Regions from separate parts of the Desulfonispora thiosulfatigenes DSM 11270 genome, predicted to be linked through region 2. Evidence: riboswitches for the same ligand, from Rfam matches in the RefSeq annotation. Region 2 holds a riboswitch; the other holds the start of a gene.

Region 1 (16,191 bases), on a different contig from region 2:
ATTTTTTTATTCCTACAGAACCAAAATAAACAGCTAACACAAAAAATGTCGTGTCTGAGCTACCTTGCATTGTTGAAGCTATCCGTCCAATTATTGAATCAGCACCATATGTGTTAATTAATTCTGTAGCAATTCCTAAAGATGCACCACCCGAAAAAGGCCTCATTAAAGCAAGTGGCAGTATTTCACCAGGAATATTGAAAATACTTGTAACAGGTTTCAATATTTCTACAAACATTTCCATAGCTCCTGAGTTTCTAAATATCCCAACGGCAACTAACATTGCAACTAAATAAGGTATTAACTTAATTGCAATTTTAAATCCATCTTCTGCTCCTTCTATAAACACCTCATACACCTTAATGCCTTTTACATATGCATAAACAGGGATAAATGTGATTATAATTGGAATCATCCATTTTGAGACTTCATTAATAAATATTTCTACCATATTTTCAATCCTTTCTCGTAAAATATCGTAGAATTTTGTCCATAGTTAATGACACAGTCATTCCAACGGAGGTTGCAATGATTGTTGTTCCTACAATTTCAGTTGGATTTGCCGATCCTGCAGCTAATCTAACACCTATAATTGTAGCTGGTATAATTACAATGCAGGAAGTGTTAACTGCTAAAAATGTAATCATAGCATCACTAGCTCTATCAGAGTTATTATTAAGACTTTGTAACTCTTGCATTGCCTTTAAACCAAAGGGAGTGGCAGCATTTCCTAATCCTAAGATATTTGCACTAATGTTTAATAAAATTGAACCCATAGCAGGATGATCTTTAGGTATACTCGGAAATAATATTTTTGTAATAGGTCTTAAAATCTTAGCTAAATTATCTATTAATCCAGATTTTTCACCTAATTTCATAATTCCTAGCCAGAAGGTCATTAAACCAATTAAATCAAAAGAGTATTTAACTCCCAGATTTGCAGCCTTTAAAGCTGAATCAGTTATAATTTCTGGTTGTCCGTTAAAACATGCTACTAATGTTCCAATTACAATAAGTCCTAACCAAATTATATTTATCAAATTAATCACCTAAAAAGAACTTTTTTATATACTATGATTAATTTTAGAAAACTAGAACTTCTAACTTTGGACATAAAAAAAGACAGGTTATAACCTGCCTTAACTTCCAGCAAATTCACCATCAACGGTAGGACTTGCCTTTTTATCTTTATTTTCAGTACTTTGTGCAAAAGCACTTTGTATCTTATCTATTACCATTGGAACTTTATCTATTAATCTTTCTGCAACTGCATTTCCATCAACTGACAAAAATCTTATATCTCCAGGTGATACTACTAAAAATCCAACTGGTCGTACAGATACTCCACCACCAGATCCCCCACCAAAAGGTAAATCCTTGGCATCTTTTGAACCTTCTTCTCCTGTGGCATTAGAAAATTCACCACCACCAGCTCCAAATCCACAAGCAACCTTGGAAACTGGTATAATTACAGTTCCATCCTTTGCCTCTACTGCTTCACCCACTACTGTATTTACATCAACCATTTCTCTAATACTTTCCATTGCTGTTGTCATAAGTGCTTCAATAGGATGCTTTTCACTCATTTTGAGACCTCCTTTATTAATGTTTTATTAACCAAATAAAAGCGTACTAGTTGATATGTAACAATAATAATATGACCTAAAGGAAATACAAATATACCTTCATAATTTAAACTTAGTTTTTCTATATTAAAAAAAGGTTGAACCTTTATGCTAGAAACCTTGGGTTTATATGTAATATACTTTGTTAATTCACTTACAAATATACCTTTTGTGCTCCATAAAAAACCTACAATCATACTTGTATAAAAAGGGTCTATAAATCCAACTTGTGTATGTAAAATTAATTTTTCGCATTTCATAGGTTTTGAAATTTTTGCGGTTAATTTTAGAGAGTTTTTAGTTATTCTTGATATTATAGGTAAGTATTTGTTAATCCTATCAATAATTAATTTCCAGTTTTTAAAGGGAATACGTTTTGCATCCATCGCTTCTTCTATTTCTTTTTTTCTAACCTTTTTCTTGCAGCAATCGCAATTAATTTAGTAATTGGAGATGAGAATTTTTGATTTAATGAAAAAAACAAGATTTTAGTAGTTACCGATAATATTAATTTTGAATCTAGATTATCTAATTTTATATATACCTTAATTGGTATAAACATCATAACAAATAATAGACAGAATATTACTATAAGCATGGCTCCACCCCTTATACCTAATTTTGTCAAAAACAGATATAAGTATTCCTACAAAAAAAAGTCGCATAGCTGCGACCTTTTAATCATTACATGATTTATCTTGAAGTGGTGGTAATTGATTGATAGTTTCTAGGCCAAAATACCTTAAAAAATCCTTTGTAGTACTATATAATATCGGTTTTCCAATTACATCTTTTCGTCCATCTTCTTTAATTAATTTTTTTTCCATTAAAGTATTGATTGTCTTATCAACCTTTACGCCCCTAATTATCTCTATTTCACTCTTTGTTACTGGTTGTTTATAGGCAATGATAGATAATGTTTCTAGGGCCTGCGTAGATAATGTGCTTAATTTTGGTTTATATAACTTTTCAACATAATTAAAATATTCTGGCTTTGTTATAAATTGATATCCCCCTGCAATCTTACTTAGATAAAAACCATGAGATTCATGATTATATTGAGCTATCATATCTTCAAGTATAGCAATTGCTTCATGTTTCTTAATTTTTACAATTTCACATATTTGTTCAATTTTAAGAGGTTCATTACTTGCAAATAGGACACATTCTATAGCTGCTATAATTTTTTCAGAGAAAAACAACATATACATCCTCCACTTCACTTACCTTTAAGAGTTAAAAACAATTATCGTACTAAATGGATTGTTTTGGGCTACTTTTACTTTTTTTAATTTTATTAATTCTAATAAAGCTAAAAATGTTACTACGATTTGTAATTTGCTTTTCTTAGTTGTGAATAAAATATTAAAGGTAATTCCTGTTTTAGAGATATTTAATTGATCTAATATTTCGTCCATACAATCTTCCAAAACTACTTGTTCACGATTTATCTCAAAAATAGGTTCTTGTTCATTTATATTTTTTAAAATAGCTTTAAAAGCATTGGTTAAATCAATTATTTCGATATTCTCTACAGGATTACTTATTTCTATATGTTTCAATAAGTCATTTTCATCAAATTCTCTGGAATATACCTTTTTCATCAACATTTCATTTTCATGTAATTTTTCAGCTAATTCCTTAAACCGTTTATATTCAAGTAGTCTTGCTACTAATTCTTCTTTTGAGTCTTCTTCAATGATGGGTTTTTCGGGTTTTGGTAACAGCATTTTAGCTTTTATGGCCAAAAGCTTTGACGCCATAACTAAAAACTCACTTGCAATATCCATATTTAAACTTTGGGCATCGTAAATATATTTTAGATATTGCTTGGTAACTTCAGCAATGGGTATATCATAAATATCAATTTTTTCTCTTTCTATTAAATGTAATAATAAAGCTAAAGGTCCTTCAAACTTTTCTAGAAATATATGGTTTCCTTTATTCATAACTTTCCAGACCTCACTCATTTATAGTAGTGTATAAAGATATATTATAGCATAAAAAAAAGAGGGATACATTCCCTCTAAATAATCAGTTAACTTCTACTACCTTAGAACTTTTTAACATATTGGATTGTTCTAATTCATTGAAGTATTTTTTAGTTTCAAATACAACTACACCACTTAAACTAATTAAAGCTATTAAGTTAGGTATAGCCATTAACCCATTAACTATATCTGCAATTGTCCAAATTAATTCTAATTCTAAAAAAGCACCTGAAGCAACTAATACTATAAAAATTAATTTATAAGGTAAAATTCCTTTTATTCCAAATAAAAATTCTGTACAACGTTCCCCATAATAATTCCAACCTAATATTGTTGTAAAAGCAAAAAACATAAGACCAATTGTTACAATATATTGACCAATTATATTTAAACCTTCAGTAAAAGCATAATTAGTCATTGCAGCACCACTTAAATCACTACTCCATGCACCAGTTAAAGTTAAAACTAATCCTGTCATAGTACAAACTACTATTGTGTCAATGAAAGTTCCAGTCATAGCAATTAAACCTTGTTTAGCTGGATCTTTTGTTTTAGCAGCTGCTGAAGCTATAGGAGCACTACCTAGACCAGATTCATTAGAAAAAACTCCTCGTGCAACCCCCATTCTCATTGCTAATATCATCGTAGACCCTAAAAATCCTCCTGTTGCTGCTGTTGGAGTAAAGGCACTTGTAATAATAAAACTAAATGCTGCAGGTACAGCTGTATAGTTAACTATTAACACTGCAAGACATCCAATGATATAGACTATGGCCATAAAAGGAACACAAAACTCAGCAACTCTAGAAATACTTTTTATTCCACCTAAAGTAACTAAAGCAACTAATGTTGTAATTATTGCTGCTGTCATAATGATTGGAATATTAAAAACAATATTTGTTGATTCAACAATTGCATTTACTTGAGGAAAGGTACCTATACCAAAAAGTGCAACACCTATCCCGAAAAATGAAAATGATTTAGCTAAAAACATACTATATGGTTTATGTCCTAAACCATTTTTAATGTAATACATAGGACCACCAGACATTTGACCATTTTCATCTACTTCTCTATATTTTACAGCTAACAATCCTTCTGCATACTTTGTTGCCATACCAAAGAAAGCAGCCATCCACATCCAAAATAAGGCACCTGGTCCTCCTAGTTTAATTGCAGTAGCTACACCTACTATATTCCCCGTACCGATAGTTGCCGAAAGGGCTGTACAAAGAGCAGCAAAACTAGATACATCCCCTTCACAATTATTGTCATCCTTGTCCTTTTTAAATGCAAACTTAAGCGCTAAAGGCAAACGAAATATCTGTAAAAACTTTAAGCGAAAACTTAAATATACACCTGTTCCAACTAAAAGAATTAATAAGGGCGGTCCCCAAATAAAATTATCTATACTCACAAAAATTTGTTGAAAATTCATGTTTATTCCTCCTAATAAATTATTCTTACTGAAAAAATTTAATATTTCCTCCTTTCCTTTTACACACAAAAAGAGGCTAAGTAACAACTTAGCCTCTTGGTAAATTAAATAAATTCACACAGAAGTGAAGATAATCTTATAATAAAAATTATCTCTATATAAATAGAAAATTATAGATAAAAAATCTTCACTTCCTCTGTCCTTTTGCCTGAGAGTTTATCTTTAAAAAAGATTTGCTCCTTCGGCGCCTATAATAGGTCTCTCCAGAGGCTGGTCCAAATACAGTACTTTTCCTCGTAAGGAAGCCTGAGATTTTCAATTCACTTATGAATTTTGTCCCTTCGGCAGAAATTAATTCTTCTCCTGTATCCTTCATCCCATATAATATTTAATTATGTATAAATAGTAGTTTTAACCTTAGAAATATATAACACATACTATCTCCAAGACAAGAACAATTGTACACTACTGGCATACATTTTGACAAGACCTTTTTTAATACTTTCTATTTAATAGATTATTTAGTTAGCCTTTATAAAATATTTTGTAGAAAAAACATCTTCATGATTATCCTTTTCAACGTTAAAATTCATATTTGCAGTTAAATGTTGTAATGTTTTAAATATCGTTTCAATTTCAGTATTTTGTCCTATCTCCGTTGCTATTTCTAACGGAGTATACTTTTTTCCTCTATTATTATCTAAAAAACTCAGTAAATCTTTTTGTAAGTTTATCGTAAGTGTAGCAATTTTTTTACCACTTTCAACACTAGGTTGATGATAGGCATTAATATTTACTAAACTAGCATATAGTCCAACTGCTCTTTCATATAAAGCAATTAATACACCAATAGAATAAGGGGTTATCTCGTCTACAGTAATGGTTATAGATTGCTTTTGTTTTTTGGTCAAAGCATTACGTGTGCCTAATAAAAATGCATGTAAATAATCTCCACTTGTTACCTTATCTTCCAAGATAATTGACGTTTTACTTCGTTTTTTTAATACTTCCATAAAAGTAATAAAGTAATTATCAGGACCATCTAACAATTGCTGAACATATGAATGTTGATCAGTAGAACCCTTATTTCCATATACGGCTATTCCTTGATTTACTATATTATCATTTAGGTCTTTTTCTTTACCTAATGATTCCATAATTAATTGTTGTAAATACTTACTAAACAATTGTAATCTATCATTATAGGGGATAATTACCATTTCCTTTCCCCCAACTCCTTGAGTAAAATAATACCACATCAATGCTAATATAGCTGCTGGGTTTTGACAGATATCATTTCGCCTTGTTTGCTCATCGCACTCTTTAGCACCCCTAAGTAATTCATCAATATCAATACCTTGGAGGGCCGCAGGTAATAAGCCTACCGCAGATGTTTCTGATGTCCTTCCACCTACAAAATCCCATAATGGAAAGATTTCTAACCAATCTTCTTGTAAAGCTAGTTTATGAAGCTTACTATATTTACCTGTAATTGCAACAAAATGCTTAGAAAAAGTCAAATTGGTCTTAGAAAAGATTTCTTTAGTTTCTTCCATCCCATTACTAGTTTCTTTAGTTCCACCACTTTTAGAAATCACTAATACAATGGTTTGGTCTAATTCATCTTTTATTTTGGCAAATAATCTATCAAATCCATCAGGATCTGTATTATCCAAAAATGATATTTGTAATTTAGTATCATTATCTTGTAATGCATTTGCAACAAATTGAGGTCCTAAAGCCGAACCACCTATTCCTACTAATAAGACCCTTTTGAACATTTTACCAGTAGAGGATAATATCTCTCCTTTATGTATTTTAGAGCTAAACTCTTTAATTTTTAAAATAGTCTCTGAAATTTCTTCTCTTATTTCTGGCTTTGGGGCTAAAGAAGGATTTCTTAACCAAAAATGTCCTACCATTCTTTTTTCATCAGGATTTGCTATAGCACCCTTTTCTAAACTTTCCATATCTTTAAAAGCAGTTTCAATTTTTGGTTTAATTTCTTCAAAATAATTATCAGAAAAATTCATACGACTAATATCTATATATATTCCTAAAGTATTGTTAAGATACAAATACTTCTTGTATCTATCCCATAATGCTGATTGCTCCATTTTATCACCTTTCTAGCGGTCATATTTCAGTATTAATGATGCTAGTTGCTTAGAGTCCACTAGCTTTAAATCATCTTCTAGGTAACGCCAGCTCCAGTTTCCCAAAGTGGTTCCTGGAACATTCATACGATCTTTACTGTCTAAGACTAAAAGGTCTTGTAAAGGAGTAATAACCCATTTAGCTTTACTAAAATATAAAGATTCAATAAAACTAAAACACATGTCCTTAGTGATTTCTTTGCTTAATTTACTTTTCTTTTTATACCAACCTAAAAGGGTATCATTGTCATGAGTACCTGTATAATAAACATTGTTTTGTGATTTATTATTTTCAGTAATAGATTCCTTTTCGATAAATTGTAAAACTTTCATACCAGGTAAATTAAATTTATCCTTTAAATTAATTACCTCTGGAGTTATAATTCCTAAATCTTCTGCTATCAATGGTAAATCTCCTAAATACATTTTTAAAGTAGAAAAAAACTGTTCTCCAGGTCCTTTGACCCATTTACCATTTATTGCCGTTTCTTCGTTTGCTGGTATTTCATAATATGACTCAAAACCTCTAAAGTGGTCTATTCTAATATAGTCAACATATTCTAATAAATTTGTGATTCTTTGTCTCCACCATAAATAATCATTTTTTTGCATTACTTCAAAACAATATAAAGGGTTACCCCATCTTTGTCCTGTTTCACTAAAATAATCTGGTGGTACTCCAGCTACTTTAAGCGGTATTCCATGGTCATCCAATTTAAAGTAGTGAGGATAAACCCATACATCGCAGCTATCCTCGGCTATAAAGATTGGAATGTCTCCGATTATTTCGATGTTTTTATTGTTAGCGTATGTCTTTAATTTTTTCCATTGCTTATAAAAATAATATTGCAGAAATAAGTGATAATTAATTTCTGTTTTTAAACTCTTCTTATACTTTATTAATGCATCATTATCTCTATTTTTAATATCTTCATCCCACTGATTCCAAGGTAAACCCTTAAAATGATTTTTAAGTGCCATAAATAGAGCATAATTATTTAACCAATAAGCATTTTTATTTATAAAAAGATTAAAATTTTCATCTTTATATTTAGTTGAAAAATTTCTGAAAGCCTTGTGGAGCAAGTCATCTTTAAAATCATTTATAACTTTCCACTCAATCTTAGAAGGATTAAAATCATAAGTATATATATCTTCTTTGTCTAGTAGCCCTTCACTAACTAATTCATCTACGCTTATTAATAAGTGATTATTAGCAAAAGCCGAGTAACTTTGGTAAGGAGAACCATTAAATCCTACAGGATTAAGAGGAAGTATTTGCCACAGCCTTTGTTTGCTTTCGGCTAAAAAATCTATAAATTGATATGCCGGTATACCTAGATCACCTATACCATATCTTCCTGGAAAAGAAGTAGGATGTAGCAAAGTACCTGTAGCACGATTTAACTGCATATCAAAATCCCTCCGGCGCTATAAATTACTAATTATCTTACCCTCTAAAGGAGCTAATAATACTTCTATTTGTTTATTATTGTTATTAAATATCTCATCCGTATTTAGTAAGTTTATATAGTTTCCATCTTGTTTTAAATTAATCTTTACTTTAGAGCCTTCCCATACATTTCTATTGAAAATACAATATGCGTATTTTTCTCCATCTTTTCTTATATAACCAAATACTTCTTTATTAAAGAAAACTGGCTCCCAATCACCGTTAATAAATATTTTATTATTTTTTCTAAGAGCTATAACTTTTTTATACCATGTTAAAAGTTCGTAATCCTCTTTTCCCCAAGGGTATGTTCCTCTATTATAGGGATCTGAAAATCCTTCCATCCCTACTTCATCTCCATAATAAATACACGGCATACCTGGAAAAGTAAACTGAATCAAGGTTAATAGTTTTAAACGTTTTTTAGCGAGATTAAATTGATCACCATTTAATCTATAATGTTCTTTATCATAATCACTTAAATTTTGCTCTGTTCCTGCATCACCTAATAAAGTTAGAATCCTTGGAACATCATGACTACCTATTAAGTTTAATGTGCTATAAAAAATATCCTTTGGGTAATTTTCAAATAAACTCATAAAATCAATATATGTGTTTTCTGCATCTTTTTGTCCTAGCACATATTCTAATAGTGTTTTCCTAAAAGGATAATTCATTACGGAATCAAGCTCATCGCCCCAAAAATATTCACGTAATTCACTATAGCTTACCTTATTAGATGCATCTTCCCAAACCTCACCCATTAGCATGGATTCAGGATCATATTCTTTCATCGCATTTCTTATCTTTTTAATGAATTCATCAGGTTGCTCATCTGCTACATCTAGTCTCCACCCTTTTGCTCCACACTTTAACCAATGTTTAATTACACTATCATCGTTTTCAATAATAAAGTCTACGTAGGAGGGTTCTAATTCATGGACATTTGGTAAAGTTCCTATCCCCCACCAGCTTTCATATTCATGAGGATGATTGGAAAATTTAAACCACTTATAATATGGAGAATCTTGTGACTGATAAGCTCCAATTTCTGAATAGCTTCCTTCTTTATTAAAGTAAATACTATCACTACCTGTATGGCTAAATACACCATCTAAAATAATATTTATACCTAATTCATTCGCCTTTTTACATAAATCCCTAAAGGTTTCTTCATCTCCAAACATAGGATCTATTTTTTTATAATCACCTGTATCATATTTATGATTACTTGATGCTTCAAAAATAGGATTTAGATATATTGCGTTTATACCTAAATCATGTAAATAACTTAATTTATCAATAATTCCTTGTAAATTTCCACCAAAAAAGTTCCACCTTTTAATACTTCCATCTGGATTTTTAAAATACATGGGACTATCGTTCCAACTAGAATGAAGTAACGATTTATCTTTTAAACTTAAAAATTTACCTTCTCCACAACTATTATGGAAACGGTCCACAAAAATTTGATAAAATACTGCTTCCTTATACCAACTAGGCGTCTGATTTTTTTTATATACTGTTATTTGATAAGCTGGTGGAAGTGTATTTAAAATTTGTCCTTCTCCACCTTTTTGTTTAGCATTATTACCATAAAAAAGCTTATCCCCATTTACCTGAATGATAAAATAATACCACAATAAACCTGGATTAATTGATGTTTTAAAGGTCACTTTATATATAGTATAATTATCCTTATTTTCTTCAAAGTTCATCTGAAGGTTTGTTTCAGTATTATCTTTACTTTTCTTTAAAGCTAATAATATGTTTTCGATTTTGCTATTACACTTTACAGCTATTCTAAGCGTTATTTCTCTATCGCATGTAACTGCACCGAAAGGATTACGATAGTATTCCTCATAGGAATTATGGTAAATCCAAGCCTTTTCCATCAATATTACACCATCCAATATAATTACCTTATTTAATATCTATCAATTCTTGATAAAGATTCTTATATTCTAAGGAAGATTTCTCCCAGCTATTATCTTCTTTAGTAGCTCTTTCTACTAACTTAGACCATAACTTTTTATCCTGATAAAAACTAAGAGCTCGTTTAATCGTAAATAATAATTCATGAGCATTATAATTTGCAAAACTAAAACCATTACCTTTATCTGTATACTCATTAAATGGGACAATTGTATCTTTTAAACCACCTGTTTCCCTTACTATTGGAATAGTTCCATATCGTAGTGCAATTAATTGCCCTAGTCCGCAGGGTTCAAAAAGCGAAGGCATTAAAAACAAATCAGATCCTGCATATATTTTTTGAGCAATACTTCCCTCAAAATATAGATTAAGGGATAACTTAGTCGGATATTTATAAGCAAAATATTTAAACATATCTTCGTATTTCTTTTCTCCTGTTCCTAAAACAACCATTTGAATATCAAGATTTAACATCTCATCTAATATACGTTCAACTAAATCTAAACCTTTTTGATTTGCTAAGCGCGACACAATGGAAATAATAGGTGTATTTTCATTTACTGGTAAACCAAGTTGTTCTTGCAATTTTATTTTATTTTTGTTCTTTTTTGATAAAGAATTTTTATAATTCACAAATAAGTTTTTATCTTTTTGAGGGTCAAATTTCTCAAAGTCTATACCATTTAAAATACCTCTTAATTTATATTCCTTTTGTCTAAGAAGTCCATCTAGATTTTCTCCAAAGTAGGGATATTTAATTTCTTCAGCATAACTTTTACTAACCGTAGTAACTAAATTAGAAAAAACTATACCACCTTTCATAAAATTAATATCCCCATAAAACTCTAATTTATCTGTCACAAAATAATTTTCACTTAAATTAAACAACTCAGTTAAAACTGATCTAGGAAAAACGCCTTGATATTTAAGATTATGTATTGAATAAACTGTTTTAATATTCTGATAAAAAGGATTGTTTTTATAATTACTATCAAGTAATACACTTAGCATCCCAGTATGCCAATCATGGCAGTGAATGATATCAGGGGTAAAATCCAAATAAGGTAAAGCTTCTAATACAGCTTTATTAAAAAACGCAAAACGTTCCCCATCATCGGGGTATCCATATAAGCCTTTTCTTTTAAAATAATATTCATTGTCGACGAAATAGAAAGTAATGTTTTCATGAATTAATTTACTAATCCCACAATACTGTTTTCTCCATCCTATGGGTACAAGAAAATCTGTAATATATTTCATTTTATCTTTAAAGACATCATTGATATCTTCATATTTTGGTAAAATAACTCGCACATCTACTTGTTGCTTTTTTAAATATTTTGGTAAAGATCCTATAACCTCTCCTAATCCTCCACTTTGGACAAAAGGTGCGCTTTCAGCTGCCGCATAAAGTACTTTCATGATATTTTCCTTTCCTATATAACAGTATTTTTACCGATTAAAATAATATTGTTTTCACTACCTTTTAAAACCTTTCCTTTTGTAACATGAACATTTTTATCTAAAATTACATTTTCTAAAACTACATTTTCTTCGATATGGCAGCTTTGCATAATTATACTATTTCTTACAAGTGAGTTTTCACCTATTTTGACATTTCTAGATAATAGGCTTGATTCTAATGTTCCTTCTATTAAACATCCACTTGATACTAATGCATTCTTAATAGTTGAACTTGATCTATAATTCGTAGGTGGACCATCTTTAGTTTTAGTTCTAATTTTACCATTTTTAAAAAATAGTTCTTGTTGAATATTTGGATCAAGTAACCCTTTACTATACTTATAGTAATTATCTAATGAATTTATATTAGCTACATATCCTTCATGTTCATAACCATAGACTTTTAATTCTTCCATATTTCTATTTAATAAATCTTCAAAATCCCAAATACCAGACTTTACTGCTACTTCAAGTATTTCTAATAGTAATTCTCTTTCTAAAATACAAACTTCTAATGATAATTTATCCATATCCCAAGAATCATTATCTTTATCTATCCTGATAACTCTATCTTGATCATTAATATCAATAAAAGCACAATCAGAATATATTTCTTCATTTCTATCTACAACTTTATATGTTAACGTTATATCACTTTCTTTTTGAATATGATTTGAAATTAATTCCTTAAGATCAATTGAATGAATTATATTAACACCTGCTATTACTACATACTTTTCAAATGATCTTTCAATATAATCTATATTTACATAGATGTCTTTTAAATCTATTCTTAATGTTTTATTTAAAATCCCTGGACTATCAGAGGGTAAAATAAATAAACCCTCATTTTTTTTATTTAACCCCCATTCCTTGCCTGATCCTAAATGATCTGTAAGTGCCCTAAACTTATGAGAAACAATTATCCCAATATTAACGATTCCTGCATTAACCATATTTGATAAAGGAAAATCAATTAATCTATATCTTCCTCCAAATGGTACTGCCGCCATAGACCTATCTTTGGTTAAGCCTTTTAGTATTTTATCACTTTTAGTTGTCATAATAATACCCATTGTATTTTTCATATATCCACCTTCTCTAGCTAATCATGCCAATATTTTTATCTTCATCACAACAATTAATCGTATTACCACTTATAATATTAGTATTTGAAGGTATTATAACATTTTCTCCAATTACTGTTATCTCCGGATAATTATTATTTGTATTTTTGTAAGCATCATATACACCAATAGTAGAACACTCACCAATATAAGTATTTTCACAAACAATACTTTTTTTAATCTTACATTTTTCACCTGTCTTTACATTTGGCATAATCACTGAATCCTTTATTACAGTATCTTTTCCTACATAAACACCGGGAAAAAGTATTGAATGTTCAACTTGCCCATAAACTTGACAACCATCTGCGATAAAAGAATTACTAACCTTTGCCGTTTCAGCAATGTAATGTGGTGGTAAAGTTAGGCTCTTTGAATATACTTTAGTTTTTTCATCGAAAAGATTTAATTCTGATTTTCCATCTAATAAATCCATATTAGCATCAAAGAAGCTCTCAATAGTCCCGACATCTTTCCAGTATCCTTCATGTTTAAACGCATACACATTCATTTCATCTTCAACCATAGATGGAATTATATTTTTTCCAAAATCATTTTTAGAATTTAAGTTTTTTTCATCTTCCATTAAATATTCTTTTAATACTTTCCAATTGAAAATATAAATACCCATAGAAGCTAAATTACTTTTAGGATGTTCTGGTTTTTCTTCAAATTCATATATTTTATCATTACTATTTGCATTCATAATTCCGAATCTACTAGCCTCATCTAAGGTAACCTCTATTACTGCAATTGTTGCATCAGCATTTTTTTCTTTATGGTAATCTAACATAATTGAATAATCCATTTTATAAATATGATCGCCCGAAATAATTAAAACATATTCAGGGTCATGATCTTCAATAAAATCAATGTTTTGGTAAATAGCATTAGCTGTTCCCTTGTACCATTTACCTCCATCTTCCCTCATATGAGGGGGGAGTAAATATACTCCTCCATCTATTGAGCTATCAAGATCCCAAGTGCTTCCTATTCCTATATAAGAATTAAGAATAAATGGTTTATATTGAGTTAGAACACCTACCGTATCAATACCAGAGTTTTTACAATTACTTAAAGGAAAATCAATAATACGATATTTGCCGCCAAAAGGTACAGCAGGTTTCGCAAGTTGACGTGTTAATACACCAAGTCTACTTCCCTGCCCCCCTGCTAGTAACATAGCTACGCATTCCTTTTTAGACATTAATTAACCCCCTGATTCTTATTTACTTAAATAATTTTTATTTTTGTATTTTTCACTTATAGATATTTATATGCCTGTTTATAACCATTTGTCATTAATTTCCCATATTTGCTTAGCATACTCTGATATTGTTCGATCACTAGAAAAAATACCAGAATGGGCGATATTATTTATACACATTTTATTCCATCTTTGTTTGTCACGATATTTTTCATCTACTAATGACTGCGTATCTACATAAGAGGAAAAATCTTTTAATACAAAAAATTCATCGTTGTGACCAAGTAGTGAATCATAAATTAGTCTAAATTCTTCTGGCTCATGCTCAAAAAAACCATCTACAAGCTGATTAAGTATTTTTTTAATTCGATAATCGTGGTTATATACATGCCATGCATTATATCCACCATTATCATAATAATGAATAACTTCATCAGCTTTTAAACCAAAGATAAACATATTCTCGTATCCAACTTCATCTTTTATTTCAACATTTGCACCATCAAGTGTTCCTAAGGTGAGAGCTCCATTCATCATAAACTTCATATTTCCTGTACCAGAAGCTTCTTTACTTGCTGTTGAAATTTGCTCACTAATATCAGCTGCTGGAATTAGCATTTCTGCTAAAGTTACATTATAATTCTCAATAAAAATAATTTTTATTTTATCTTTAATTAATTTATCATTATTAACTTTAAAAGCTAACGTATTAATTAATTTAATTATATCTTTTGCCAGCACATACCCGGGGGCAGCTTTACCTGCAAAAATAAAGGTTCTAGGTGTTATATCTAAATTCGGGTTTTCTTTTAAGCGATTATATAAATCCATAATATGAAAAACATTCATTAATTGTCGTTTATAAGCATGAATTCTTTTAATATGAACATCAAATATTGACGTTTCATCAATTACTAAATTATATTCATCTTTTATATATTTAGTCAAAATTGATTTATTATACCTTTTAGCTATGGCTATCTTTTCTCTAAAGGATTGGTCATCTTTAAATTTTAGTAATTTCATTAATTCGGTTGGCTTTTCAATCCATTTAGTACCAATAGCATCCGAAATAGTATTACTTAATTTTGGGTTAGCTTTCAATAAAAATCTCCTGTGAGTTACTCCGTTCGTTTTGTTATTAAATTTATGAGGATATAAGTTATAGAAATTATTCATAACTTTATTTTTTAGAATCTCTGTATGAATTTTAGCTACCCCATTAACATATTTACTTCCCACGATAGCTAAGTTTACCATTTTAATATTCCCGTTACTTATCACGGCTAAATCACTTATTAAATCCCAGTTGCCAGGATATTTGTCCCATAGACTTTTTGTAAATCTTTCATTTATTTCCTCTACAATCATATAAATTCGTGGTAACAACGACTTAAATAAGTCAATTGGCCATTTTTCAAGTGCTTCTGGCAAAATTGTATGATTTGTATAAGAAAGAGTATTTGTCGTAATATCCCAAGCTTCATCCCAACCAAAATGTTCTTCATCAATTAAAATTCGCATTAACTCAGGTACACAAAGAGCTGGATGAGTGTCATTTATATGAACAGCAATTTTTTCTGCAAAATTTTCTAAGGAGCCATTTTTCTTTTTATATCTTCTAACAATGCTTTGTAAACCACTAGAAACAAAAAAGTACTGTTGTTTAAGTCTTAAAATTTTACCTTCATAACTACTATCATCAGGGTAAAGAATTTGAGATATAGCCTCAACAGAATTTTTGTACTCTACTGCCTTTTGATAATCTCCCTTATTAAAAGAAGAAAGATCAAAA
Region 2 (16,191 bases):
ATTAAGAATACCTTTATCTAAGTAGCGCCCCAAAATTAATGTTCCTTGAGCAGGTTTTTGAGCACCATTTTTTATTAAAGGACACAAAGAAATAAGTAGTGTTTCATTTCCAAGTTTCACCAAACCACATGGTGCATTATCAGGATTTTTGCACTCCAGAATTTTTGGATTTTGTTCAATATATTTGTATAACTCCGGATAAATACTTTTATCTGATTGATTTTCTTGGTTTAATTCCTTTGCATAAACAATTTCATTTTTAGCATTTAGATACATAATAACATTAAGATTATTATCCTTTAATAAATTTATTTCTATATAATCTTGAAAATACTGATTATAGGGATTCTGAATAAAATCTATACTCTTTTCTTTAGAAGCCCAGTATTTACCTAAATTATTTAATGATTCGGCCTTTTCATTCAAAGAGTTTTTTATATGCATAATATCTTCGGCAGCCTGTGCATTTTCTAATTCAGAGAAATTATTAATCATTAATTTTTTGCTTACTATATAATTAAAAAACAACATAATAACCACAGTAAATATGATGATTATCCGAGTTTTATGAAACCTCCACATTTTACTAGCCTCCAAAACAGCATTAACTTTTTGTATCAATTAATACTATTCTGTAACAGATCAAAACTTTCCTTTATTATAAAAAAAGATAGGCATAAACCTATCTTTTATGTTAAATATTCCAATATTATCGAGATATAAAATTTTATAGAATCTAAATATTTTTGAGTTTCGACATATTCATCAGGTTGATGTGCTAGCCTTTCATCTCCTGGTCCGAATATAATTGCTGGAATCTTTAAGTTATGTACAAAAATTGAGGCATCAGTGTAAAAATTCACCCCTAATGGAATTAAATCCTTACCTAAAGATTTTTTTGCAGCCTTAATTGCCATACTAACAAAAGAATCATTAATATCTGTTTCTACGGGATGACGATTATTAATAACCTTTAAGGAACAGTTAAATCCTTCGTTTTCTCTTGTTAAATCATTTATAATATTCTGCATATCAGTAATAATAGTTTCATTATCTTGCCCAGGAATTGTACGTATATCTACTGTTATTTTACAATGATCTGGCACAACATTAGTTTTTACTCCACCCTCTAATGTACCTATATTAATTGTAGGATGTCCTAATAACGGATGCTGTTTATACATAAATTTATATTCATTTATTTTTGTAATTAACTTATTCATCTGTAAAATAGCATTATTACCATACTCAGGCATAGACCCATGTGCAGTTTTTCCAAAGGTCTCAAAACTTAACCATAGGGTTCCCTTGGTAGCAGTAAATAGTTTTAATTCACTTGGTTCAGCTATTACCGCCACTCCTACATTTTTTAGACATTCTTTTGTAAGTAAATCTTTAGCTCCTATGCTATCAAATTCTTCTCCAGCTGTACCTGTAATTAATAAATCTCCTTTTAATTCTATATCAGCTTTTTTCACTAAGCACGCTGCTATAATCATGGCAGCTAGGCCACCCTTCATATCTGATGCCCCACGTCCATAAATTTTTCCATCTTCTATTACTCCACTAAAAGGATCATGCCTCCATTTAGATTCACCTGTAGGCACTACATCTAAATGTCCATTAAATAATAAATCCTTATTTTCACCATTTCCTTTGATAACACCAATCACATTTGCACGCATTACTTCTAATTCATCGATATAGCTTTCAATTTCATGCTCATTTAAATAATTACTGATAAATTTAGCTAAAGGTTCTTCATTTCCAGGTGGATTAGTTGTATTCATTTGTAGCATCTGTTGTAATAATTTAATAGCCTTTTCTTGTTCTAGTAAGCTATATATTTCGTCAACATTCATATCTATCACCTCGTTCCATACTTTTCAGTGTTTTTGTGCAAGTAAGCCTTTTCTATTTCTTCTTTATTTATTTTTTCATCTCCACTACTTTCTAAGATAATTTCTCCTTTTTGAATTACATAAACATGGTCTGCTATTTCAATAGCCTTATGTGCGTTTTGTTCAATTAGAAAAATTGATGTTCCTAGTTCATTCTTGACCTTCACAATAGTCTCAAATATTTCTTTAATAAGAATAGGAGCTAAACCTAAAGAAGGTTCATCCATTAGAATTAGTTTAGGTTCACTCATGAGAGCCCTGCACATAGCGACCATTTGTTGCTCTCCCCCACTTAATGTTCCAGCAGTTTGACTTCTTCTTTCTTTTAATCTAGGGAAGATACTATAAGATTTTTCTAGATTAGCTTGGATCTTTTTTTGATCCTTTAAAGTACAAGCCCCTATTAATAAATTATCTTCAACAGTTAACTTTGGAAACAATCTCCTGCCTTCTGGTACAGTAGCTATCCCTTTCTTAACTATTTCTGGTGTATTAATACTATCTATACGTTCATTTTCAAAATATATTTCACCTGAACTAGGTTTCACAAGGCCGATAATTGTTTTAATCGTCGTACTTTTTCCTGCTCCATTACTTCCTAGAAGGCATGTGATTTCACCTTTTTTTACTTTTAAATTAACATCCCTTAAAATTCTAATTGAGCCATAGTGTGTAGTGATATTTTTTAGTTCTAGCATTTATTCGTCCTCCCCTAAGTAAGCACGAATAACTTCTTTATCTTTACTTACTTCGTTAAAACTTCCTTCAGCAATTTTATCCCCAGAACTAAAGCAGATTACCCGATCAGCTAAACCCTCAATTAGTCCCATATCATGTTCAATTACAATAATTGATATATCTTCTTCTATTTTTCTAATCTTTTTTATATCTTCTACTAATTCAAGGGTTTCATTAGGATCCATGCCTGCTGATGGTTCATCCAAAATAAGTAATTTAGGCTTAGAAACTAAAGCCCGACATATTTCAAGTCTTCTGCGATCAGCATATGAAAGGTCACTGGCTAATTTATCTTGTTGTTCTAATAATTTTTTACTAAAAAACCCTAAAATTTCTCGTGCACTCTCAACAGCTTCTTTTTCTTCTTGCCTTTCTTTTTTAGTCCGGAAAACAGCATCCCACAGAAAACTTTTTTGCTTTGTATGTAGCCCCATCATTACATTTTCTAATACATTTAATTTCCAAAATAAACGACCATTTTGAAATGTTCTAGCAATTCCTAAATTATAATTATAATCAGGTCTAGAGCCATTAATTTTTTTACCTTCAAATATAATATCACCGCCAGTTGGCTCGTAAATTCCTGTTAATAAATTAAAAAATGTAGTTTTACCTGATCCATTAGGACCAATAATTCCAATATTTTCAGCCCTATTTAAATTAAAGCTAACTTTATTAACAGCAACGAGTCCTCCAAATTGCATTGTTAGATTTGTTGTCTTTAATAATTCCACATTTTCACTTCCCTACTTTATATATAGTAAGATGATTTTTCTGCCCCTGTGGCCTGCTTTTCCATTTAGAAGTAAACTTGCGTGTGCGAGCAGGGATTAAACCGTCATTTTTAAATAAGAGAATTAAGACAATAGTTAATCCATAAAACATCATACGATAATCTGCAAAGGCTCTAAATTTTTCCGGTACAATAGTTAAAATTATTGCTCCTAAGATGACACCGGGAATGGAATCAATTCCACCTAATAAAATCATACTTAAAATTAAAATAGAATGATGATAAGTAAAGTTCTCTGGAGCAATAAATCCTACCATTCCTGCATAAATGGTTCCGGCAACTCCACCAAAGATTGCGCCAAAAGCAAAAGCCCACAATTTGTTTTTAGTTAAGTCCACACCATAACACTGTGCGGCTAATTGGTCTTCACGTATTGCATTTAAGGTTAAACCTGTTAAAGAATGTGATAAGCGATTTACTACCAATATAGCAATTGCAACAAAAACTAAAGATAAATAAAAATAATTAGCATGAAAAGGCAAATTAATAAATCCTAAATTTAAAGGAGAATTAAAAGAGTATCCGCCAATACTTGGAGCAGGAATATTCATTAATCCATTAGCTCCACCCGTTAAATTTTCTAAATTGATAGTTAATTGGTAGACTACAAGCCCAAAAGCAATAGTTACCAAAGCAAGGTAATGACCTTTAACTCTTAGAGCCGGTAAACCCAGTAAAAATCCAAAAGCCATTACAAATAAAGCTGAAATCGGTATACAAAGCCAAAAAGATAAGCCAAATCTACTTGCTAAAATTCCATATGTATAAGCTCCAATTGCATAAAAGGCAGCATAACCTAAGCAAGTAAGTCCAGTGTTTCCCACCATAACATTTAGACCTAAAGACATCATAATATATAAACAAACCATTATCGCTACTTGAATCCAATATGGATTATGTGCTTGTAAGATTGGAAAGGTACATACTAAAATAAATAAAACTATATATGAGAAAATTTTATTATCCTCGAATAAATTCTTTATCTTCTCATATGAATTAGCCTGTTTCTTTTTAAACATACTAAAACCTATCGTTGTCGCTAAAACTAAAAATGCAGATATTAAATAATCTTCAACTACTATAATGCTTAGCAATAATACATAAGCAACTATCTCCATTAACGTAATGCTAATAATATGTTTCATTTTTATATTCATACAAACACCTCCTTATACTTTTTCATACACCTTTTCACCAAAAATACCCGATGGTTTAAAAACAAGAAATAATATTACAATTACAAATCCAATTACGTCTTGATACCTTGAGCCCCCAGGAATAAAGGCTGCCGCAAACATTTCTAAAAATCCTAATAAAAATCCACCTACAATAGCTCCATAAATATTACCAAGGCCACCAACTACCGCTGCTGAAAATCCTTTTATGCCTATTAAGAAGCCCATATTAAATTTTATAATATTATAATAAATACCGTTCATAAGACCTGCAATTGCTCCAAGTGCCGAACCAATAAAAAAGGTTAAAATTATAATTCTATCAATACTAATACCCATCATCATAGCTGCCTCTTTATCTTGTGAGGTTGCTAACATATATCGTCCATATCTTGTTTTTGTTACAAATAAATGCAACAAAATCACTAAAAACAAAGATAAAGCAATGATAAATATCTGCTCATATTTAATAACAACATTAAAAATTGTTAAGCTTTCATTCGGAAATAGGTCAGGAAATGATTGTGGATTAGCCCCATTAGGGTAAAAAATCATTACACCTTCACGAATAATAATAGAAACACCTAAGGTTAATAATAGCAGCATTAAATCAGATGCTCCACGCATCGGTTTAATAATTGTTCGTTCTATTACGCTACCTACTAGACCACTTAAAATAACAGTTACTAATAAAACAATAATAAAAACTAAAATATAGTGCTGTGTTAAAAAACCAGTTCCCGCAAAAAATCCTATCGTTGTTAAAGCAATAAATGCTCCCAACATAAAAATTTCACCATGAGAAAAGTTGATAATATCTATAACTCCAAAAAACAATGTAAAGCCCACAGCTACTAATACATACATTGCTCCTAAACTTAAGGCATTTAATATCTGCTGAATAATTACAGCCGTATCAACCATATAATTTGCTCCCTTCTAAAAAATGAATTGTAGACTTTAATAACAAGTCTACAATTCATAAAACTAATATTTAATTATTTTTTATATTGACCTTCAGTTATAGTTAAACCAGAGTCTTTGAAAGGAACCCATTTTCCGTCCTTAACTACATAAGTAATAACTGTATTTAATTTTGTTTGTCCACTTTCATCAAATGTAGTTGTCCCAAGAACACCCTCATAATCTTTAGTTGACTTGATAGCCTTCGTTATACTTTCTCTATCGAGTTTCTCAGCATCTTGTAAAGCCTTTATAACGATATTAGTAGCATCGTAAGCAAAAGGTCCAAATGCTTCATAATAATCTTTATATTTAGCTTCTTCATAAGCTTTGATAAAATCTTGGCCTTTTGGTAAATCTTCAATAGGACTAATTAATCCACTACATAAAGTACCTTCTCCTAAGTCTTTCGCTATATCTATAAAAGTATCCGTGTGAATACCAGAGTCACTCATTAAGATAGCTGGAATATCACTTTCATTCATTTGTCTTTTAATTAAAGCTGCTTCTGTAGCTAATCCTCCAAAAAAGATCATTTCTGGATTTAAGGATTTAATTTTTGTAAGTAATGATGAAAAATCTTGTTGTCCTACTGCAATTCCTTCAAAACACAGCATTTCAGCACCATTTTCTTTTGCCTTTGCAATAAATTGCTCTGCATTAGTTTTACCATAATCTGTTTGGTCATGAATTACAGCAATTTTCTTTACTCCAAAATCTTTTACTGCTACATCACCTGCAAAAGTATTTTGTAATTTAGAAGCAGCTATAACACGCGTAATTTCAGCATAACCATCCTCAGTAATTTTATCATTGATCGCAGATAAAATTACAGCTGATAGACCATATTTATTAAATACATCCTTTGTAGCAAGAGCACATCCACTATTAAAATGGGCTACAGTAGCTAAAATTTCTGGATCACTTGCTGCCATATTAACTGCATTTACAGCAACAGCTGGATCACTTTGATCGTCTAAAACAACTAATTCAAGTTCAAAAGGTAGATCTTTCTTTGCATTCGCTTGCTTAACTGCTAGTTCCGCTGAATTTCTCATTCCAAGTCCAATTGCAGCATTTGGTCCAGTAATTGGTCCTACATAAGCTATTTTTACTTTTTTAAGATCTGATGATTGACCATTTGACCCACAACCAGTTAATCCTAGTGGTACAAATAAACAAATAATTAAAATTAGTGCTAAATACTTTTTCATTAAAATTCCTCCAAATTATTTAGTTTTTTAAAACTTAAATTTAAGCTGCCTCAACCTTTTTTACCAATAAAAAAAGACTAAGTATCTACTTAGCCTCTTTGGATAAATTCTCAGGAGTGCGAAGATATATTTCAAAAAAAATATATCACAAATAAGATATAATATTAACTTATATATCTTATTATTCTCACATCCCCTGTCCTTTTGCCTGAGAGTTTATCTAATTATAACCATTTTTCTTCTCTTATTGATTATCTTTACTCAACTAAGAAAATAAAAGGTTTACAAAATAGATTTGCTCCTTCGGCGCCTAATTTAATAGGTCTCTCCAGAGGCTGGTCCAGTTACAGTACTTTTCCATGTTAGGAAGCCTGAGATCTTCGATTATTTAAAATCATAACCCTTCGGCAGAACTAAGTTCTTCTCCTGTAACCTTCATCCCACGAGTATTAAGTTTTAATATTACAAATATAGCAATGTTTAAATATTACATAAAATCATTGTATTTGTCAAAAAGTATTATTTTTTTACATTAAAAAAGTGCTATTAATAGCACTTTTTTAATCATATTATTCTAATATCTATATACCTAAAGCATAAACCAAAATAATACTAAATACTGCCATTATTACTGAAGCAATTAAGCCAACTATAAACGGTTTAATACCTACTCTTTTCATGTCTTCAAAGTTTGTTAATAGTCCAACACCAGCCATAGCTACTACAATTAAGAATTTTGCAATAGTTTTACCTTGAGCTAAGAATGCAGTCCATTGAGCGCTATCCATCCAAATTGTATCACCATAAGTACGGAAAATAGCTAATGCAATGAAACCTAAAACAAACCAAGGGAATATTCTTAAATAATTTACCTTTTGAGTAGTTGAACCTTGCTTTTGTCTTGCATAAATAATACCAAATATTAATACTAGTGGTGCTAATAAAACTGTACGAGTTAATTTTACAACAGTCGCAATTTTACCTGCTTCATCGCTATAAGCAAATCCAGCTGCAATAACTTGAGCCGTTTCATGTACAGCAATACCTGACCAAGTACCAAATTGCATGTCTGTTAATAATAACATTTTACCGATTATTGGATAAAGGAAGATTGCTACTACACCAAAAAGAGTAATCGTTGCAACCGAAAATGTTACATCTTCATCTTCAGCTTCAATTGCAGGAGCTGCTGCACAGATAGCAGTTGATCCACAAATTGCACAACCAATACCAATTAAGGCTGCTAACTTATCTGGTAATCCCATTTTCTTACCAATAAAAAAGGTTAAAGAAATAGCAGCAGTTACACAGATTAAAATAATTATTAATGCATCAGCACCTGTTTTTAGAACAGCTGTAAAACTTAAACTTAATCCTAACAAAATAATAGCACCTTTTAAAACTTTTTGTAATGCAAAACGAATTCCTGGTTGAAATGAATCGCCAACTTTGACTGTATTTTTAATAAGAATACCTATCAAAATTGCAAGAATTACTCCACTTATCGGATGCTGTCCTCCTATAACAATCAATTCTTCCAGGTACTGAGATACTCCGGCAATTACACCTGCTAACACAAGACCAGGTAAAATATTGCTTTTAACGCTCATTTGATTTCCTCCTTATTATTTATCTAACTATTAATAATATTCTAAACATTTAAGCTTCACCTGTAAAATCTATTATTTTTATTTCAAACATCATCTTTAAAAAGTATTAGGTATAAAATTTACTAATCACCTTGTGAAATATCTTACCTTTTGCTTATAGACAAAAAAAGGCAATGACATTTTGTCATTACCTTTTATTTTGAGTATAAGTATTTAAAACTTCCATTCCCCAGATTGATACCATTAAGTTTTTAGCTAAATCATTATCAGGTTCTGCTTTTAGGATATAATTTAAAAATTTAATAGCTTCTTGTGATTTATTACTGGCTACAGACCTATTAACTACTTTTTCTAAAAACCATTGGCGTTCACAATACGAATACTGTTTATATTTATTTACCCATGTAATTATTTGATGGCTCATTTCATCTGATATCTTAATTTCTTGAGATGTATTTAAACCAAAATAAATACTTAAAAATATAATTACCGCCCAGAAGTATTGGAAAGAAAGAGTATTAAATAGAGAAAATGCGATTACAACTAAAGTTATAAACCAAAGTAAAATACAAAATATTCGTTTCATTTACCTTACCTCCATAGATAGTATTTTCAATCTTTTAAATTTTATCCTTGTTAATAATGTAACTATCGAATCTATTATAACCTAATTATCATTATTATAAAAATATCTTATGCTTATAAGCTCATAAAGATACCTCCTAACTAATTAAAATTTTTAGCTAGGAGGCATAAACTTCATTTCAGTGAATAATAATTTATTTATTTCATTTTAAAATCCAGTAAATAATAGTTTAGATGCTGCAAATCCTAAAACTGCGATAAACACTGAAGTAGTAAGTCCTAGGTAAAAAGGTTTCATTCCTACCTTTTTCATTTTTTCTAGATCTGTTGACAGCCCCATACCACCCATTGCAATTGTTAATAAAAATGCATCGATAGCAAGAAATTGACCTGTTAAGTTTTGAGGTACTATGTTAATTGAATTAATTATTACTACTGCTAAAAACCCAAATACAAACCAAGGTATAGTTATTTGCTTCATGCTAATTGTTTTTCCATTTTGTTTTTTCTTAGCTTCTTTAACTCCTAAAAAGATTGCTATCGGTATGATTAATAATACTCTCGTTAATTTTATTAAAGTTGCAAACTGTCCTGCTTCATCTCCTGCAGCAAACCCTGCAGCTACCACTTGAGCAACTTCATGAATAGATGATCCTGCCCAAACTGCGTATAGCAGATTTGGTAAATGAAATACTTTATACATAAAAGGGAAAGCAAACATTGCTATGGTTCCAAAAATGGTTACAGTTGCAATTGCAAAAGTAGTATCTCTTTCATCAGCATCAACGACTGGGGCTACGGCTGCAATTGCTGATGCTCCACATATTGAAGATCCTGCTCCAATTAGTAAAGCTAATTTATCATCTAAACCCATTTTTTTACCTAACCAAACAGTAAATAAAATGGTAATGATAGTAACAAAAAATACTAAAATAAATCCTCTACCACCAATTTGTGTTACCTCTGCAAAACTTAATTTAAAACCTAATAATATAATTGCTAATCTTAAAACACGCTTTACTGAAAAAGTAATCCCTGCAGAAAAAGTTTCAGGAACTGGCAATATATTCTTGATTAACATACCTAACACTATCGCTACAATTAATGAGCTTAAGTGCATATTTTGTAATACTTCTAAGTTTTGGATTTTTATTGAAACCCAAGCTAATGCAGTTGTAAATAATAAACCCGGTATTATTTTTTTAGTATCCATAATATCAACCCCCATCTTTAACATTTAAATCAACTTTAACACCTTAAAATTAGTTTATAATCTCTTTCCCTCTAATTGTCTGAATCTTTAATACTATTCTATTAAGTAACGAACACTTTGTAAAATACTGTTATCTTATTTCTTTTATTTATTAAATATATATATTTCTCATTATATTGATAACAATTCACTTAATGTTTTGTTAAATGTATAACAAATAAATTATACTTATTTAACTATAAAATAAAAAACCGTCCCTAAGGACGGCGTTAAAAGGGTTCTTAATGCAAAATTACCAACGACTTTTAGGTCGAAAATTATCTAATACACCCAGTACAACGTGGGCTAAACCAAAACCCATTACTCCAGCTCCTACTCTTCCCCGCAACAATGCTCCTGCACCTGTTACTAAAGTACCTACGCCTGTAACCGCCATACTAGTAGTATTATTTTTCTTTCGCATTAATTACACCTCCTAATAGTATTATTAGCCTTTTTAAAAAAATTATGTATTAAAATATGTTAACAGCAATGAATTTACTTAATCATACACCTTAGTATACAATATACTTTCTCTAACTCTATTGTATTAAAATATCCTTTTGCTAAAATTAAAACCGTAACAATTAATAGAAGTAATTTTTAATCATTAGATGTAATATAAAATATTTTAACCTTTTTGACCTTATAAAAGGATTAAACAATAGGAGGATATTATAATGGCGTTTAATTTAGATTCATTTATGGAAAAAATAATTGCAAGGGATCCTGAAGAAAAAGAATTTCATCAAGCAGTTCATGAGGTTGCCTCTACTCTTGCTCCTTTTTTAGACAAAAATCCTAAATATACTGATGCTAAAATTTTAGAGAGAATAGCAGAACCTGAAAGAGTGATTATATTTAGAGTTCCTTGGGTAGATGATAAAGGTGAAGTCCATGTAAATCGTGGATATCGCGTGCAAATGAATAGTGCTATTGGGCCTTATAAAGGTGGTATTCGTTTTCACCCTTCAGTTTGCTTAAGCGTATTAAAATTTTTAGCTTTTGAACAAGTTTTTAAAAACTCTTTAACCACCCTTCCTATGGGTGGTGGTAAAGGCGGTGCTGACTTCGATCCTAAAGGCAAATCTGATAATGAAGTAATGCGTTTTTGCCAATCATTTATGTCAGAATTATATAGACATATCGGTCCAAATACTGACGTTCCAGCTGGTGATATTGGAGTAGGTGCTCGTGAAGTAGGATATATGTTTGGCCAATATAAAAAGTTGCAAAACGAATTTACCGGAGTATTAACTGGAAAAGGACGTAACTGGGGTGGTAGTTTAATTAGACCTGAATCTACAGGCTATGGTACCCTTTATTTTGCTAAGGAAATGCTTGAAGCACATGGTAAAAGTATTGAAGGTAAAACAATATTAATCTCTGGCTCAGGTAATGTTGCTCAATTTGCTACTGAAAAAGCAATTCACCTAGGAGCTAAGGTTGTTACTTTATCTGATTCTAATGGTACTATTTATGATCCAGAAGGTATCACCGAAGAAAAATTAGATTTCATTAAAGAACTTAAAAATGTTAAACGTGGTCGTATTAAAGAATATGCAGATCATTATGGATGTGAATATTTAGAAGGAAAGCGTCCATGGTCTATTAAATGTGATATTGCTATTCCTTGTGCTACCCAAAATGAAATCAATGGCGATGATGCTAAAGAACTTATTAAAAATGGTTGTTTCTGCGTTGCTGAAGGCGCTAATATGCCTAGTACACCTGGAGCTTTCGATGTTTTTTTAAGTGCTAAAATTCTTTATGGACCAGCTAAAGCCGTAAATGCCGGTGGCGTAAGTACTAGTGGTCTAGAAATGACGCAAAATAGTATGCGTTTATGTTGGTGCCGTGATGAGGTTGATGAAAGACTTTCAACAATTATGAAAAATATCCATGAACAATGCATGACTTATGGTAAAGAAGGCGACTATATTAACTATGCAGCAGGTGCAAATATAGCTGGTTTTGTTAAAGTTGCTGATGCAATGCTTGACCAAGGTATAGTTTAAGTTTAATTTTAAAATCACATAATTTGAAATAATAAATAGAAGCAAGTAACTTTAAAGTTACTTGCTTCTATTTTTATAAATTCTAATAAAAGATTGAGTATTTTAATCCTAGCATATCTTGACACATATGATAGGGGGGTATACTATGTTTTAAATGCGGAAATAATTACTAATATAGAGAGGAGTTGAGTTAATGAACGAAAAAATCAAAGTCTATGATATGACTTGCGGACACTGCGTAAAAAGAGTTACGACTATTTTAGAAAAGTTACCGAGTATTAAAGATGTAGAAGTTACGCTTGAAGATGAAACAGCTAGTTTTAGCTATGACCCTGAGCAAATTGATTTAACAGCAATTAAAGAAGCTATTACTAAAGCAGGCTATCCTACAGAATCAAAGGCTGTGGAGTCCATAGATGAGCCTACAAATACAGAAAAAACACAGATCGATACTAAGGTTCAGCCACCTGAAATCATTACGCCTAGTGAAAAAGAAAATAAAACAGTAACAAAGCAATTTGAACTAACGGGTATGACTTGCGCTAATTGCGCTATGGCTATTGAAAAAAAGGTTAAAACTATGGATGGAATAAAAACTGCAAATGTTAATTTTGCCTCTGAAAAACTTTCTGTGGAAATAGATACAGATAAAGTGAAAGATGAAGAAATAATTAATAAAATCAAAGACCTGGGCTATGGAGTAAAGACCAAGGAAAATAAAACGCAGTTTAAAGTAAATGGAATGACATGTGCTAATTGTGCTTTAGCTATTGAAAAAAAGTTAAATGGGACAAAGGGAGTTCAAAAAACTGCTGTCAATTTTGCAAATGAAACAGTAAGTGTTGAATTTGATCCTGAAACTATAAATATTGATACAATTTTTGCAAAAGTTCGTGATGCTGGTTATGAACCTTTAAAAAATAAAGATGATAAAGATGATCTGCAAATAGCTAACAAAGAAAGAAATTGGCTTATCTTTAGTGCTGTTTTATCTCTTCCCCTGATGCCGATTATGTGGTTTTTACCAATGACTCCCGGGGTTATCTATTTTATGTTCTTTATTGCTACTATTGTTCAATTTACCGCAGGATTAACCTTTTATAAAAGTGCATATCATGCCTTAAAAAATGGAGCCGCGAATATGGACGTGCTTGTTTCATTAGGAATTACGGCTGCTTATGGATACAGTGTATTAACCACTTTTCCTGATATTTTCTTTGAAGGGCCTACCTTCTTTGATACTTCAGCAATCCTGATCACCTTTATCCGGTTTGGTAAATTTTTAGAGGCAAGAGCTAAGGGTAAAGCTACCACAGCCTTAAAGTCTCTTCTTGAATTACAAGCTGATAAAGCGCGAATTTTTATAGATGGAGATGAAAAAGAAGTTAGTGCTTCTAGTCTTCAAATAGGTGATATTGTAGTAGTTAAACCTGGTGAGAAAGTTCCTGTTGATGGGGAAATTATTGAAGGACAAACAAGTATAGACGAATCAATGCTTACTGGAGAATCAATACCTATCGAAAAATCAGTTGGTGCCGAAGTAATTGGAGCAACAATTAATAAATCTGGGAGTATCAAAGTTAAAACAACTAAAACAGGTAAAGATACCGTTCTCTCTAATATTATAAAAATGGTCGAAGATGCTCAAGGAGTAAAGCCTCCTATTCAGAGACTTGCTGATAAAATATCCCAGTATTTTGTACCTATAGTTGTAACTATTTCTGTTATCACATTTTTAGTTTGGTATTTTATTGTAGATTCTGACTTTGTTTTTGCCTTTACTGCAAGTATAGCTGTCTTAGTTATAGCTTGCCCTTGTGCTTTAGGACTTGCTACACCTACGGCCATTATGGTAGGTAGTGGTATTGGGCTAAACCGTGGGATTTTATTTAAGTCTGCTGCTGTTTTAGAAGAAATAGCTACATTAGATGCTATTGGCTTTGATAAAACAGGCACCTTAACTAAAGGAACTCCAGAAGTTACAGATATAGTATCTTTTGAAAAGTATTCTAGGGATGAAGTACTTAAAATTACAGCAGCAGGTGAAAAACCTTCTCTTCATCCCTTAGCTCAAGCTATTGTAAAAGAAGCTCATCGTGAAAATATCATAATTGAAGATGTTACTGATTATTTTGAAGAAAGTGGTCATGGCATCAAATGTACTTATAACAGACAAACCTTACTTATCGGAAATATTAAATTAATGACAAAATATAAGGTTAATTACCAAAATACTTTAGATGATTTTAATAAACTTGCCTCCGAAGGAAAAACAACTATGTTTATAGCTTTAGATCAAAAATGTATTGGTATAATTGCTTTAGCTGATGTCTTAAAAGAAACTACTAAGGAAGCAATTTCTCGACTTCATGAATTAGGAATTAAAACATTTATGATTACAGGTGATAATCAAAAGGTAGCAAATGTAGTAGGTCAAGAAGTTGGGATCGATGAGATAATAGCGGAAATACTACCAGAAGACAAAATAAATATAATTAAAGACTATCAAGCAAAAAAATACAAAGTTGCTATGGTTGGCGATGGAATTAATGATGCCCCTGCCCTGGCTCAAGCTGATATCGGAATTGCAATTGGTTCAGGTACAGATGTAGCTAAAGAAACGGGCGACATTATTTTAGTAAAAAACAATTTACTAGATGTTGAAAGAGCAATTCGTTTAGGAAGAAAAACTTTAACAAAAATCAAGCAAAACTTATTTTGGGCCCTATTTTATAATGTATTAGGCATTCCAATCGCTGCTGGTTTACTGTTTCCTCTAACCGGTCATCTTCTACCTCCTGAATGGGCAGGTTTAGCTATGGCCTTTTCATCAGTCTCCGTTGTAACTAATTCACTCTTATTAAAAAGATATGAAAATGTACTTTTTCAGCTAGAACATTAATGTTCTAGCTTTTTTTTCTACTACAATATTTGTGACCATTTAATTTTAATTTCATACTATATCCTATAGTTTTCTTTAGGGGGGATAGTATGAGATTTAGTAATAACGACTGGTTTGAAACGTATTCCCACAAGTTATGCCCTACTTTAAAATCAAATTTTTCTAATATAGATCAGCCTTTTTTTCGCTTAGGATTTCATAAAAACAAAATTCCAGTTATCGTAGAATTTGAAAGTCAGCGTAATAAAGAATTAGCTATTAGAGAAATTGCCAAAACTGCAAAATGTGTTATTGATTCAGAAATACCTTTAATTAACTTTTTCACTACTACTGTTAATACTAAAAATCTTGAATTATTAATGAAAAATCCTTTAGTCAAAAATGTCTGGCATGATGGTAAAGTAAGAGCCTTGTTAGATATTGCCTCTCCATCTATTAATTCAAGTAAATTGTGGAGAAAAAACATTACTGGTAAAGGTGTAGGAGTAGCTGTATTAGATACAGGCATCTATAATCATCCTGATCTAGAGGATAGAATTATTGCCTTTAAAGATTTTGTCAGGAGAAAAAAATATCCCTATGATGATAATGGTCATGGTACGCATGTAGCTGGAAACGTAGCTGCTAGTGGAAAACATTCTTCTTTTCGCTATACTGCACCCGCTCCTGAAGCAAATATTATCGGTGTAAAGGTGCTAGATAAGGATGGTTCAGGTAATATTTCTACTATTGTTAGAGCACTCGAATGGTGTATAAGATATAAAGAAAGACTGAATATTAGAGTTATTAATCTATCCCTAGGTACTGCTGCCTCTCAAACTTATGAAAAGGATCCTCTATGTTTAGCTGCAGAAAAGGCTTGGAAATCAGGTATTGTAGTTTGTGCTGCTGCAGGTAATAGTGGCCCTGATCCTAAAACAATAGATTCACCTGGAATTCATCCTTCTATAATAACAGTAGGTGCTCTAGATACTAAACAAACGGTTAAAACTAGAGATGATGATGTAGCAAGTTTTTCAAGTCGTGGTCCTACGATAGAT

What was found. A riboswitch is a leader RNA that binds a small molecule or an ion and turns the genes downstream of it on or off. The one in region 2 is predicted to bind glycine.
Region 1: linked by a shared signal. The riboswitch ahead of B8965_RS09740 (alanine/glycine:cation symporter family protein) and the one ahead of B8965_RS07845 (branched-chain amino acid ABC transporter substrate-binding protein) in region 2 are both predicted to bind glycine.

Annotation. Positions count from the first base shown of each region.
Region 1 is NZ_FWWT01000022.1:173,847-190,037, reverse strand. Features, by position in the region: gene B8965_RS09775 (spore maturation protein) at 1-451, opposite strand, end outside; gene B8965_RS09770 (nucleoside recognition domain-containing protein) at 456-1,040, opposite strand; gene ytfJ (GerW family sporulation protein) at 1,140-1,586, opposite strand; gene B8965_RS09760 (DUF2953 domain-containing protein) at 1,583-2,011, opposite strand; gene B8965_RS09755 (hypothetical protein) at 2,020-2,223, opposite strand; gene scpB (SMC-Scp complex subunit ScpB) at 2,303-2,830, opposite strand; gene B8965_RS09745 (segregation and condensation protein A) at 2,855-3,574, opposite strand; gene B8965_RS09740 (alanine/glycine:cation symporter family protein) at 3,660-5,054, opposite strand; glycine riboswitch at 5,241-5,331, opposite strand; gene B8965_RS09735 (glucose-6-phosphate isomerase) at 5,576-7,171, opposite strand; gene malQ (4-alpha-glucanotransferase) at 7,184-8,623, opposite strand; gene B8965_RS09725 (alpha-glycosidase) at 8,642-10,558, opposite strand; gene glgA (glycogen synthase GlgA) at 10,587-12,020, opposite strand; gene glgD (glucose-1-phosphate adenylyltransferase subunit GlgD) at 12,035-13,150, opposite strand; gene B8965_RS09710 (glucose-1-phosphate adenylyltransferase) at 13,164-14,396, opposite strand; partial or broken gene B8965_RS09705 (glycogen/starch/alpha-glucan phosphorylase) at 14,475-16,191, opposite strand, start outside.
Region 2 is NZ_FWWT01000019.1:25,566-41,756, reverse strand. Features, by position in the region: gene B8965_RS07875 (diguanylate cyclase) at 1-582, opposite strand, end outside; gene B8965_RS07870 (M20 family metallopeptidase) at 690-1,862, opposite strand; gene B8965_RS07865 (ABC transporter ATP-binding protein) at 1,868-2,599, opposite strand; gene B8965_RS07860 (ABC transporter ATP-binding protein) at 2,600-3,373, opposite strand; gene B8965_RS07855 (branched-chain amino acid ABC transporter permease) at 3,378-4,589, opposite strand; gene B8965_RS07850 (branched-chain amino acid ABC transporter permease) at 4,602-5,531, opposite strand; gene B8965_RS07845 (branched-chain amino acid ABC transporter substrate-binding protein) at 5,606-6,784, opposite strand; glycine riboswitch at 6,971-7,126, opposite strand; gene B8965_RS07840 (YeiH family protein) at 7,366-8,394, opposite strand; gene B8965_RS07835 (hypothetical protein) at 8,582-8,980, opposite strand; gene B8965_RS07830 (YeiH family protein) at 9,188-10,192, opposite strand; gene B8965_RS12615 (hypothetical protein) at 10,485-10,655, opposite strand; gene gdhA (NADP-specific glutamate dehydrogenase) at 10,912-12,249, shown strand; gene B8965_RS07820 (heavy metal translocating P-type ATPase) at 12,443-15,151, shown strand; gene B8965_RS07815 (S8 family peptidase) at 15,241-16,191, shown strand, end outside.